DNA from 4 places in the Streptomyces sp. NBC_00887 genome. Region 1 is predicted to be linked to each of the others. Evidence: riboswitches for the same ligand, from Rfam matches in the RefSeq annotation. Region 1 holds a riboswitch; each other region holds the start of a gene.
The links. A riboswitch is a leader RNA that binds a small molecule or an ion and turns the genes downstream of it on or off. The one in region 1 is predicted to bind thiamine pyrophosphate.

Region 1 (3,153 bases):
AGCAGCTGTCGCAGCACTACTTCGCGCGGTACGCGCACGACCCGGCCGAGTGGAGCAACATTCCGGCCGGTTCGCGGGAGAAGCTCGCCGAGGCGCTGTTCCCCGACCTGATGTCCGTGATGCGCCACATCAGCTGCGACGACGACACCACCCGTAAGACGCTCTGGAAGCTGCACGACGGGACGCTCGTCGAGTCCGTCCTCATGCGGTATCCGGACCGGGTGACGATGTGCATCTCCTCGCAGGCCGGGTGCGGGATGAACTGCCCGTTCTGCGCGACCGGGCAGGCCGGCCTCGACCGCAATCTCTCCACGGCCGAGATCGTGCACCAGATCGTGGACGGGATGCGGGCGCTGCGTGACGGTGAGGTCCCGGGCGGGCCCGCGCGGCTCTCCAACATCGTCTTCATGGGTATGGGTGAGCCCCTGGCCAACTACAAGCGCGTCGTCGGGGCGATCCGGCGGCTGACCGACCCCGAGCCGGACGGCCTCGGACTCTCGCAGCGCGGGATCACCGTGTCCACGGTGGGCCTGGTGCCGGCCATGCTGCGCTTCGCCGACGAGGGCTTCAAGTGCCGTCTCGCCGTCTCGCTCCACGCCCCGGACGACGAGTTGCGCGACACCCTCGTTCCCGTGAACACGCGGTGGAACGTCCGGGAGGTGCTGGACGCGGCGTGGGAGTACGCCGAGAAGTCCGGCCGCCGCATCTCCATCGAGTACGCGCTGATCCGCGACATCAACGACCAGGCATGGCGGGGCGACCGGCTCGGCCGGCTGCTCAAGGGCAAGCGCGTGCACGTCAACCTCATCCCGCTGAACCCGACGCCCGGTTCCAAGTGGACCGCCTCGCGGCCCGAGGACGAGAAGGCGTTCGTCGACGCGATCGCCGCTCATGGTGTACCCGTCACGGTCCGTGACACCCGTGGTCAGGAGATCGACGGGGCCTGCGGACAGCTGGCGGCCTCCGAGCGCTGACAAGGTTCCGGGGACGGGCGCCATCCGGCCGGAACGGCGTGATCCGGCCGGTGTAGCCTGGCCCGGAAATCAACTTCATATTCCGACAGGGGAGCGCCACAGCGCTGAGAGTGCGGCACCGAGCCGCAGACCCTCTGAACCTCGCCCGGGTCATTCCGGGTAGGAAGTTCGGACCTTACTCAAGCTGTTGCGCCCTGCCCGCTCGCCGAGCGGGCAGGGCCGCGTCTCTTCCTGGTCACGTCCAGGAGGAATCACATGAACACCACCACGAAGTGCGCCGCGACGGCGCTGGCCGCCGCGCTCGGCGTGACCGTGCTCGCGGGCTGCGGCGGATCCGACGACGACGCCTCGGGTTCCGGGAACTCCAAGGCGTCCAAGACCGTGACCCTCGTCAGCCACGACTCCTTCAACGCCTCGGAGGCGGTCCTGAAGGAGTTCACGAAGGAGACCGGCTACACGGTCAAGGTGCTGAAGAGCGGTGACGCCGGTGCCGCGCTCAACCAGGAGATCCTGACCAAGGGATCCCCCCGCGGCGATGTGTTCTTCGGCATCGACAACACGCTGCTCTCACGAGCCCTGGACAACGGACTGTTCACCCCGTACGAGGCGAAGGGGCTCGACCGCGTCGCGGCCGACACCCAGCTCGACGCGGACAAGCACCGGGTCACGCCCGTCGACACCGGCGACATCTGCATCAACTACGACAAGAAGTACTTCGCCGACAAGAAGCTCGCGCCGCCGCAGTCGTTCGACGACCTGCTGAAGCCCGCGTACAAGAACCTCCTCGTCACCGAGAACGCCGCGACCTCCTCGCCCGGCCTCGGCTTCCTCCTCGGCACCGTCGCCACGTACGGCGAGGACGGCTACCAGGACTACTGGAAGAAGCTGAAGGGCAACGGCGTCAAGGTCGTCGACGGCTGGGAGCAGGCGTACAACGAGGAGTTCTCCGGCTCGGCGGGCGGCAAGAAGACCAAGGCAGACCGGCCGCTCGTCGTCTCGTACGCCTCCAGCCCGCCCGTCGAGGTGCTGTACGCGGAGCCGCAGCCCACCGAGGCACCGACCGGGGTCGCCACCGGAACCTGCTTCCGCCAGATCGAGTTCGCCGGCCTGCTGGACGGTGCGAAGAACGAGGCGGGCGGTAAGGCGCTGCTGGACTTCCTGATCAGCAAGCAGTTCCAGGAGGACATGCCGCTCAACATGTTCGTGAACCCGGTCGCCGAGGACGCGGAGCTGCCGGAGCTCTTCACGAAGTTCGGTGCGACCGTCGACAAGCCGACGACCGTGGCCCCGGAGAAGATCGCCAAGAACCGTGAGCAGTGGGTCCGGTCGTGGTCCTCGCTCGTCGTGAAGTAGCCGCGCGTCCCCCGCGCGGGGGGAACGCGGCGCGGCTCGGCCTGATGGCCGTGCCCGTCGCGTTCTTCGCGCTGTTCTTCGCCTACCCCGTCGTCGCGATCGTCGGCCGGGGACTGAAGGCGGACGGCGTCTGGCAGTTCGGCCGGATCGGCGAGGTACTGAGCCGGCCGGACATCGCCGACGTCCTCTGGTTCACCACCTGGCAGGCGCTCGCGTCGACCGTGCTCACGCTGCTGATCGCGCTGCCGGGCGCCTATGTCTTCGCCCGGTTCGACTTCCCCGGCAAGCAACTGCTGCGTGCGGTCGTGACCGTGCCGTTCGTCCTGCCGACGGTCGTCGTGGGAACGGCTTTCCTGGCACTGCTGGGGCGCGGCGGATTCCTCGACGAGCTGTGGGGCGTCCGGCTCGACACCACGGTCTGGGCGATCCTCCTCGCCCATGTCTTCTTCAACTACGCGGTCGTCGTACGGACCGTCGGCGGCCTGTGGTCGCAGCTCGACCCCCGTCAGGAGGAGGCTGCCCGGGTGCTCGGCGCCGGACGCCTCGCGGCGTGGCGACGGGTGACCCTGCCCGCGCTGGCGCCGGCCGTGGGCGCCGCCGCACTGATGGTCTTCCTCTTCACGTTCACCTCCTTCGGAGTCGTCCAGATCCTCGGCGGTCCTGCCTACTCCACCCTGGAGGTGGAGATCTACCGGCAGACCGCCCAGCTGCTCGATCTGCCGACGGCCGCCGTGCTGACCCTGGTGCAGTTCGCCGCGGTCGGCGGGATCCTCGCCGTACACGCGTGGACCGTACGGCGCAGGGAGACCGCGCTGAAGCTCGTCGA
Region 2 (3,153 bases), 3.6 Mb from region 1:
GCGATGCCGGAGTCCTCCAGCCAGCCGGTGGCGGGGCGGGCGCCGATGCCGACGATCACCGCTCCGGCGGGGACCACCCGTCCGTCCGCCAGGACGACGGCACCGGGGTCGACGCGCGCCACCCGGGCGCCGGTGAGGAGTTCGGCTCCGCTCTCGGCGTACCAGCGGGCCATCGGGGCGGCGACGTCGGCGGGCAGGGTGCCCGCGAGGGGGCGTTCCGCTGCTTCGACGACGGTGACCGCGCAGCCCGCGGCACGGGCCGCGGTGGTGAATTCGGCACCGATCCAGCCGGCTCCCACGACCACGACGTCGTGCTGCCGCTCCAGGACGGGCCGCAGCCGTGCGGCATCGTCGACGGTGCGCAGCAGATGGACACCGGGAACGCCCTCGGAGCCGGGCAGGACGACGGGCTCGGCCCCGGTGGCGAGAACCAGCACGTCGTACGGGACGGGGCCCTCGGGGGTGTCCAGTTCGTGTGCGTCGGCGCGCAGTCCGCTCACGTCGAGGCCAAGGCGCAGGGTGATGTCAAGCGCCTCGAAGTCGACGTCGAAGGCGGAGTCCTCGGCCTTGCCGAGCAGGACCGCCTTCGACAGGGGCGGCCTGTCGTAGGGCTGGTGCGGTTCCGCGCCGATCAGGGTGACCTGGCCGGCGAAGCCCTGTTCGCGCAGGGCCACGGCGGTCTGCACGCCTGCCATGCCGGCGCCGACGACCACGACCCGGCGTGGCTGCTGTCCCGTTTCCCGCTGTTCCGTCTGCTCGCTCACCCGGCCACCCTAATCACCTGACGTTCCATCAGGTGTCGAGCTCCTCCACCACGCTCGTCCCGCTGCCCTCCTGGGACTCCCACTCCCACCGCTCTTCCAGCCGCACCCGGCCGTCGGGGAGTTCCGTGACGGTCGAGACGCAGTGGCCGCCGGAGGTCGTTCCGTCCTGCTTCAGCTGCACATAACGGAAGTCCAGGGTGTCGCCCTCCCTGGTGCCGACGAGATGTCCGCGGACGACGTCACCGCCCGCGTACTCGGCCCAGACCCGTCCCTCCCGCTCCCGGTAGGTGAAGCGTGTGCGGGTGCCGACCTGGCCGGGTGCCTGGTCCGCGACGGGCGACAGGACGAGTCCGTCGAGTGAACGGGCCACGGTGGCTGCTCCCTTACTGGCTGCGGGTTGCGGGGTTTAGGGTGGCCAACGTAAGGCACTCGCGGGAGCCCGGACGCACCGGGCTGAGAGGGAGGCTGGACGGCCTCCGACCGTACGAACCTGATCCGGGTCATGCCGGCGAAGGGAGGGGCTGGACGCCCATGCGCATCTCCGAGAACGGATCCGACGTCCTGGTCGTCGGGGGCGGCATCATCGGCCTGGTGACCGCCTGGCGGGCGGCCGGGCGCGGCATGTCCGTCGCGGTCGCCGATCCCGAACCGGGCGGCGGTGCCGCCCAGGTCGCGGCCGGCATGCTCGCGGCCGTCACCGAACTCCACTACGGCGAGCAGACGCTGCTCGGCCTCAATGTCGCCTCCGCCGCCCGCTATCCGGCGTTCGTGGCCGAGCTGGAGGAAGCGAGCGGGCAGGAGACCGGCTTCCGTGCCTGCGGCACGCTGGCGGTCGCGCTGGACTCCGACGACCGGGCCCATCTGCGGGAGCTGCACGCCCTGCAGCAGCGTTCGGGGCTGGCGTCGGAGTGGCTGAGCGGCCGCGAGTGCCGCCGGCTGGAGCCGATGCTGGCCCCCTGCGTGCGCGGCGGACTGCGGGCGGACGGCGACCACCAGGTGGATCCCCGCCGGCTGGCCTCGGCCCTGGTCACGGCGTGTGAGCGGGCCGGTGTGGTCTTCCACCGGGCCCGGGCGGAGCGGCTCCGCGTGACGGGCGGCCGGGCGGCCGGAGCGGTCCTCGCGGACGGTACGGAGCTGAGCGCCGACCAGGTCGTGCTGGCCGCCGGCAGTCTCAGCGGCAGACTCGCCGGGGTCCCCGAGGAGGTCGTACCACCGGTCCGCCCGGTCAAGGGGCAGGTACTGCGTCTGGCCGTGCCGCCCGCGTACGCCCCTTTCCTCAGCCGCACCGTACGGGCCGTGGTCCGCGGCAGTCACGTCTACCTCGTCCCGCGCGCCAACGGCGAGCTGGTCGTGGGCGCGACCAGCGAGGAGATGGGCTGGGACACGACGGTCACCGCGGGCGGGGTCTACGAACTGCTGCGCGACGCCCACGAGCTGGTGCCGGGCATCACCGAACTGCCGCTGACCGAGACCCGCGCGGGCCTGCGTCCCGCATCTCCGGACAACGCCCCGCTGCTGGGCCCGACGGCACTGCCCGGCCTGCACCTCGCCACCGGCCACCACCGCAACGGGGTGCTGCTGACGCCCGTCACCGGTGACGTGATGGGCCAAGTGCTGGCCACCGGCGAACTGCCCGCAGAGGCGCGCCCCTTCGCGCCGAGCCGCTTCGCGTCCTCCGGCCGGGGTCCCGCGTCACCGAACCTCTCCCCCGGAGCCCTCACTTCAGCACCTCAGGAGCAGCCCGCATGACCGAGCCCCTGCCCACCGCCGCTCCCGCACCTGCGTCCGCCTCCGCATCCGGGCCCGAGTCGGTGTCCCTGTCCGTCAACGGGGAGCACCGCACCGTCCCGGCCGGTACCGCGCTGGACGCCCTGGTCGCGACCCTGACCACGGCGCACTCCGGTGTCGCCGCCGCGGTCAACGAGGCCGTCGTGCCGCGCAGTCAGTGGTCCGCCACCGCTCTCGGCGAGGGCGACCGCGTCGAGGTCCTCACCGCGGTCCAGGGAGGCTGACATGTCGGACGATCTCTTCACGCTCGGCTCCACCACCTTCTCGTCCCGGCTGATCATGGGAACGGGCGGTGCGCCCAGCCTCGAGGTGCTGGAGCGCTCCCTGATCGCCTCGGGAACCGAGCTGACCACCGTCGCGATGCGCCGGCTCGATCCGACCGTGCAGGGCTCGGTGCTCTCCGTCCTGGAGCGGCTCTCCATCCGCGTGCTGCCCAACACCGCCGGCTGTTTCACCGCGGGCGAGGCCGTACTGACCGCCCGGCTGGCCAGGGAGGCGCTCGGCACCGACTGGATCAAGCTGGAGGTCGTGGCAGACGAGCGGACCCTGCTGCCCGATCCGATCGAGCTGCTGGACGCCGCCGAGACCCTGGCGGACGAGG
Region 3 (3,153 bases), 1.6 Mb from region 1:
ACCACCAGGGCCGCGAGCACCGTCGTCACCGGCACCGAGGCGACCAGCCCGATCGATCCGACCAGGGTCCGGACGATCTCCATCGCGACCAGTTCGCTCGTTGCCACCGTTCCCACGCTGCTCTGGGCGATCGAGAAGAGCAGCAGCAGGGGCAGCGCGGCGCCCGCGTAAGCGAGTACCAGCGTATTGACGACCGAGGCGATGTGGTCGCGCCCGATCCTGATGCCTGCCCGGTAGAGCCGCCGTACGCCCATCGTCGGATCGGCCTGGTGCAGCTCCCAGACCGCCGACGTCTGGGTAACGGTCACGTCGTCGAGCACACCGAGCGAGCCGATGATCACACCGGCCAGCAGCAGGCCACTCATGTCGATGTTCGGGAACAGCCCGTGGATCAGGCCGGTGTTGTCATCGGTGTTGCCGCTGAGGCTCGCCCAGCCGATGAAGAGCGAGCCCAGAAGCCCGATCAGCAGCAGCGAGACGAGCGTGCCGATGACGGCCACGGATGTGCGCGCGGTCAGCCCGTGGCACATGTACAGGGCGATCAGCATGATGGCGCTGGCCCCGATCACCGCGACGACCAGCGGATTCGAACCCTGCAGGATCGCCGGGAGGATGAACAGCGTCAGTACGGCGAACGAGACCGCGAGCGCGATCAGCGCCATCAGCCCGCGCAGCCTGCCCACCACGATCACCGCGAGGGCGAAGATCCCGGCCAGCAGGGCCATCGGGAACGTACGGGCCACGTCGGTCACCGAGTACTGCAGATCACGGGGCGCGTCGGGCGCGTACGCCACAACCACCCCTTGACCGTCCCTCAGTTGCCTGGTCGCGTCGGGCTGGATGATCTCGACGAACGTACGGCCCTTGTCCTTGCCGGTCGTCACCTCGACCGTGGCCTTCTTGCACAGCCCCGACTGCTCGTTGACCGCCTCACGCCCCGAGGGTGTCGAGGTGTCGCCGGTGGGCGGCACCTGCGCGGCGTTCACGTCCGCGCAGTCCACCCTGGCGATCTCCACCACCTTGCCCTGCTGGGTCTGCCGGTCGAAACCGACACCCGTGCGCTCGTGGGAGGGCGCGCCGCCCGGCCAGAAGGCCACGAGACCGACCAGGACCGCGGCGGCGAACGGGATCAGCACCGCGGCGATGACCTTGCGCAGATGCTTGGACACGGGCGCGGCGGGGCCGTGGCTGTGGCCCGGTGCATGGCTCTGCGTACTGCCGGACCGGGGGCCGTGCGGTTCGGGGGCGCTGGGGGAGGACGTCACCGGGCGATCATCCCAAGAACGGGAGAGGCCCTCTGGCCAGCACGCCAGGAGGGAGGCTAGCGTGGAGGCACCTTTGCACACGCGGGAGCTCGGAGCACCGGGCTGAGAGGGCGCTGACCTCCGTATATCCGTACGGGACACGCTGCGCCGACCGCCGAACCTGTTACCGGGTAATGCCGGCGTAGGGAGTAGGTCTCATGACCACAGCGGACGCACGCACGCCTGCCTCGAAGCAGAACGCCCAGAATGCGCAGGACGTGGCGAACAGCGAGGCCGGGAAGTCCATCGGCTGGCACAAGGGGTACGTCCAGGGCTCGCGCCCGGACCTCCGGGTGCCGGTCCGTCAGGTGCACCTCACCAACGGCAAGGACGTGACGCTCTACGACACGTCGGGGCCGTACACCGATCCCTCCACCGAGACCGATGTCCGTCGCGGGCTCGCGCCCCTGCGGGAGAACTGGATCATCGCCCGCGGCGACACCGAGGAGTACGCGGGCCGCCCGGCGCGTCCCGAGGACGACGGGCTCAAGCACACGTCGCCGCGCGGCGGCCTGCGCAACCTCGACGCGGTCTTTCCCGGCCGCCCCCGTCAGCCCCGCCGCAGCCGCGACGGGCAGCCGGTCACACAGCTCGCCTATGCCCGCCGCGGCGAGATCACTCCGGAGATGGAGTACGTCGCGATCCGGGAGAACGTGGAGCCCGAGGTGGTGCGCGAGGAGATCGCGGCGGGGCGGGCCGTGCTGCCGGCCAACGTCAACCACCCGGAGATCGAGCCGATGATCATCGGCAAGCGGTTCCTGGTGAAGGTCAACGCCAACATCGGCAACTCCGCGGTCACCTCCTCCATCGAGGAGGAGGTGGACAAGATGACCTGGGCGACCAAGTGGGGTGCCGACACGGTCATGGACCTGTCCACCGGCCGCAACATCCACACCACGCGCGAGTGGGTCCTGCGCAACTCCCCCGTGCCGATCGGCACCGTTCCGCTCTACCAGGCACTGGAGAAGGTGGACGGCCGGGCCGAGGAGCTGACCTGGGAGATGTACAAGGACACCGTCATCGAGCAGGCCGAACAGGGCGTCGACTACATGACGGTGCATGCCGGGGTCCGGCTCCCGTACGTCCCGCTGACGGCACGCCGCAAGACCGGCATCGTCTCCCGCGGTGGCTCGATCATGGCGGCCTGGTGCCTCGCGCACCACAAGGAGTCGTTCCTCTACGAGCACTTCGAGGAGCTCTGCGAGATCCTCGCGGCCTACGACGTGACCTACTCGCTCGGTGACGGACTGCGCCCCGGTTCCATCGCCGACGCCAACGACGAGGCGCAGTTCGCCGAACTGCGCACGCTCGGTGAACTGAACTCCGTCGCCAAGCGGTTCGGCGTCCAGACGATGATCGAGGGCCCGGGCCACGTCCCGATGCACAAGATCAAGGAGAACATCGACCTCCAGCAGGAGATCTGCGAGGAGGCGCCGTTCTACACGCTCGGCCCGCTGACCACCGATGTCGCCCCGGCGTACGACCACATCACCTCGGGCATCGGTGCGGCGATGATCGCCTGGTGGGGGACGGCGATGCTCTGCTACGTCACGCCCAAGGAGCACCTGGGGCTGCCGAACAGGGACGACGTGAAGACCGGCGTCATCACCTACAAGATCGCCGCGCATGCTGCGGATCTCGCCAAGGGGCACCCCGGGGCGCAGGAATGGGACGACGCGCTGTCGGATGCCCGGTTCGAATTCCGCTGGGAGGACCAGTTCAACCTGGCGCTCGACCCGGACACGGCACGGGAGTTCCACGACGAGACGCTGCCGGCCGAGCCGGCCAAGACGGCTCACTTCTGCTCGATGTGCGGTCCGAAGTTCTGTTCGATGAAGATCAGCAGGAG
Region 4 (3,153 bases), 2.1 Mb from region 1:
GGATCACCGGAACCGCGGCCTGCTCGATGATCAGCTGGAAGTTGTGCGGGTTGCGGATGCCGAGCCCGGATCCGATGGGGGAGCCGAGCGGCATGATCGCCGCGCACCCCACGTCCTGGAGTTTCCGGGCGAGGACCGGGTCGTCACTGGTGTACGGAAGGACGGTGAAGCCCTCGTCCGCCAGGGTCTCGGCGGCGTCCAGCAGCTCGATCGGATCGGGCAGCAGGGTCCGCTCGTCTGCCACGACCTCCAGCTTGATCCAGTCGGTGCCGAGCGCCTCCCTGGCCAGCCGGGCGGTCAGTACGGCCTCGCCCGCGGTGAAACAGCCGGCGGTGTTGGGCAGCACGCGGATGGAGAGCCGCTCCAGGACGGAGAGCACCGAGCCCTGCACGGTCGGATCGAGCCGGCGCATCGCGACGGTGGTCAGCTCGGTTCCCGAGGCGATCAGGGAGCGCTCCAGCACCTCGAGGCTGGGCGCACCGCCCGTTCCCATGATCAGCCGGGACGAGAAGGTGGTGGAGCCGAGCGTGAAGAGATCGTCCGACATGTCAGCCTCCCTGGACCGCGGTGAGGACCTCGACGCGGTCGCCCTCGCCGAGAGCGGTGGCGGACCACTGACTGCGCGGCACGACGGCCTCGTTGACCGCGGCGGCGACACCGGAGTGCGCCGTGGTCAGGGTCGCGACCAGGGCGTCCAGCGCGGTACCGGCCGGGACGGTGCGGTGCTCCCCGTTGACGGACAGGGACACCGACTCGGGCCCGGATGCGGAGGCGGACGCAGGTGCGGGAGCGGCGGTGGGCAGGGGCTCGGTCATGCGGGCTGCTCCTGAGGTGCTGAAGTGAGGGCTCCGGGGGAGAGGTTCGGTGACGCGGGACCCCGGCCGGAGGACGCGAAGCGGCTCGGCGCGAAGGGGCGCGCCTCTGCGGGCAGTTCGCCGGTGGCCAGCACTTGGCCCATCACGTCACCGGTGACGGGCGTCAGCAGCACCCCGTTGCGGTGGTGGCCGGTGGCGAGGTGCAGGCCGGGCAGTGCCGTCGGGCCCAGCAGCGGGGCGTTGTCCGGAGATGCGGGACGCAGGCCCGCGCGGGTCTCGGTCAGCGGCAGTTCGGTGATGCCCGGCACCAGCTCGTGGGCGTCGCGCAGCAGTTCGTAGACCCCGCCCGCGGTGACCGTCGTGTCCCAGCCCATCTCCTCGCTGGTCGCGCCCACGACCAGCTCGCCGTTGGCGCGCGGGACGAGGTAGACGTGACTGCCGCGGACCACGGCCCGTACGGTGCGGCTGAGGAAAGGGGCGTACGCGGGCGGCACGGCCAGACGCAGTACCTGCCCCTTGACCGGGCGGACCGGTGGTACGACCTCCTCGGGGACCCCGGCGAGTCTGCCGCTGAGACTGCCGGCGGCCAGCACGACCTGGTCGGCGCTCAGCTCCGTACCGTCCGCGAGGACCGCTCCGGCCGCCCGGCCGCCCGTCACGCGGAGCCGCTCCGCCCGGGCCCGGTGGAAGACCACACCGGCCCGCTCACACGCCGTGACCAGGGCCGAGGCCAGCCGGCGGGGATCCACCTGGTGGTCGCCGTCCGCCCGCAGTCCGCCGCGCACGCAGGGGGCCAGCATCGGCTCCAGCCGGCGGCACTCGCGGCCGCTCAGCCACTCCGACGCCAGCCCCGAACGCTGCTGCAGGGCGTGCAGCTCCCGCAGATGGGCCCGGTCGTCGGAGTCCAGCGCGACCGCCAGCGTGCCGCAGGCACGGAAGCCGGTCTCCTGCCCGCTCGCTTCCTCCAGCTCGGCCACGAACGCCGGATAGCGGGCGGCGGAGGCGACATTGAGGCCGAGCAGCGTCTGCTCGCCGTAGTGGAGTTCGGTGACGGCCGCGAGCATGCCGGCCGCGACCTGGGCGGCACCGCCGCCCGGTTCGGGATCGGCGACCGCGACGGACATGCCGCGCCCGGCCGCCCGCCAGGCGGTCACCAGGCCGATGATGCCGCCCCCGACGACCAGGACGTCGGATCCGTTCTCGGAGATGCGCATGGGCGTCCAGCCCCTCCCTTCGCCGGCATGACCCGGATCAGGTTCGTACGGTCGGAGGCCGTCCAGCCTCCCTCTCAGCCCGGTGCGTCCGGGCTCCCGCGAGTGCCTTACGTTGGCCACCCTAAACCCCGCAACCCGCAGCCAGTAAGGGAGCAGCCACCGTGGCCCGTTCACTCGACGGACTCGTCCTGTCGCCCGTCGCGGACCAGGCACCCGGCCAGGTCGGCACCCGCACACGCTTCACCTACCGGGAGCGGGAGGGACGGGTCTGGGCCGAGTACGCGGGCGGTGACGTCGTCCGCGGACATCTCGTCGGCACCAGGGAGGGCGACACCCTGGACTTCCGTTATGTGCAGCTGAAGCAGGACGGAACGACCTCCGGCGGCCACTGCGTCTCGACCGTCACGGAACTCCCCGACGGCCGGGTGCGGCTGGAAGAGCGGTGGGAGTGGGAGTCCCAGGAGGGCAGCGGGACGAGCGTGGTGGAGGAGCTCGACACCTGATGGAACGTCAGGTGATTAGGGTGGCCGGGTGAGCGAGCAGACGGAACAGCGGGAAACGGGACAGCAGCCACGCCGGGTCGTGGTCGTCGGCGCCGGCATGGCAGGCGTGCAGACCGCCGTGGCCCTGCGCGAACAGGGCTTCGCCGGCCAGGTCACCCTGATCGGCGCGGAACCGCACCAGCCCTACGACAGGCCGCCCCTGTCGAAGGCGGTCCTGCTCGGCAAGGCCGAGGACTCCGCCTTCGACGTCGACTTCGAGGCGCTTGACATCACCCTGCGCCTTGGCCTCGACGTGAGCGGACTGCGCGCCGACGCACACGAACTGGACACCCCCGAGGGCCCCGTCCCGTACGACGTGCTGGTTCTCGCCACCGGGGCCGAGCCCGTCGTCCTGCCCGGCTCCGAGGGCGTTCCCGGTGTCCATCTGCTGCGCACCGTCGACGATGCCGCACGGCTGCGGCCCGTCCTGGAGCGGCAGCACGACGTCGTGGTCGTGGGAGCCGGCTGGATCGGTGCCGAATTCACCACCGCGGCCCGTGCCGCGGGCTGCGCGGTCACCGTCGTCGAAGCAGCGGAACGCCCCCTCGCGGGCACCCTGCCCGCCGACGTCGCCGCCCCGAT

Region 2: another riboswitch for thiamine pyrophosphate. It lies ahead of thiO (glycine oxidase ThiO); the one in region 1 lies ahead of OG844_RS19225 (thiamine ABC transporter substrate binding subunit).
Region 3: another riboswitch for thiamine pyrophosphate. It lies ahead of thiC (phosphomethylpyrimidine synthase ThiC); the one in region 1 lies ahead of OG844_RS19225 (thiamine ABC transporter substrate binding subunit).
Region 4: another riboswitch for thiamine pyrophosphate. It lies ahead of thiO (glycine oxidase ThiO); the one in region 1 lies ahead of OG844_RS19225 (thiamine ABC transporter substrate binding subunit).

The regions. Positions count from the first base shown of each region.
Region 1 covers NZ_CP108788.1:4,251,256-4,254,408, reverse strand. The annotation lists gene rlmN (23S rRNA (adenine(2503)-C(2))-methyltransferase RlmN) at 1-974, shown strand, start outside; TPP riboswitch at 1,052-1,158, shown strand; gene OG844_RS19225 (thiamine ABC transporter substrate binding subunit) at 1,230-2,327, shown strand; gene OG844_RS19220 (ABC transporter permease) at 2,372-3,153, shown strand, end outside.
Region 2 covers NZ_CP108788.1:7,877,649-7,880,801, reverse strand. The annotation lists gene OG844_RS35940 (NAD(P)/FAD-dependent oxidoreductase) at 1-695, opposite strand, end outside; gene OG844_RS35935 (hypothetical protein) at 793-1,134, opposite strand; TPP riboswitch at 1,186-1,298, shown strand; gene thiO (glycine oxidase ThiO) at 1,296-2,513, shown strand; gene thiS (sulfur carrier protein ThiS) at 2,510-2,776, shown strand; gene OG844_RS35920 (thiazole synthase) at 2,778-3,153, shown strand, end outside.
Region 3 covers NZ_CP108788.1:5,821,086-5,824,238, reverse strand. The annotation lists gene OG844_RS26620 (YibE/F family protein) at 1-1,265, opposite strand, end outside; TPP riboswitch at 1,337-1,470, shown strand; gene thiC (phosphomethylpyrimidine synthase ThiC) at 1,463-3,153, shown strand, end outside.
Region 4 covers NZ_CP108788.1:2,123,884-2,127,036, reverse strand. The annotation lists gene OG844_RS09690 (thiazole synthase) at 1-547, opposite strand, end outside; gene thiS (sulfur carrier protein ThiS) at 549-815, opposite strand; gene thiO (glycine oxidase ThiO) at 812-2,029, opposite strand; TPP riboswitch at 2,027-2,139, opposite strand; gene OG844_RS09675 (hypothetical protein) at 2,191-2,532, shown strand; gene OG844_RS09670 (NAD(P)/FAD-dependent oxidoreductase) at 2,630-3,153, shown strand, end outside.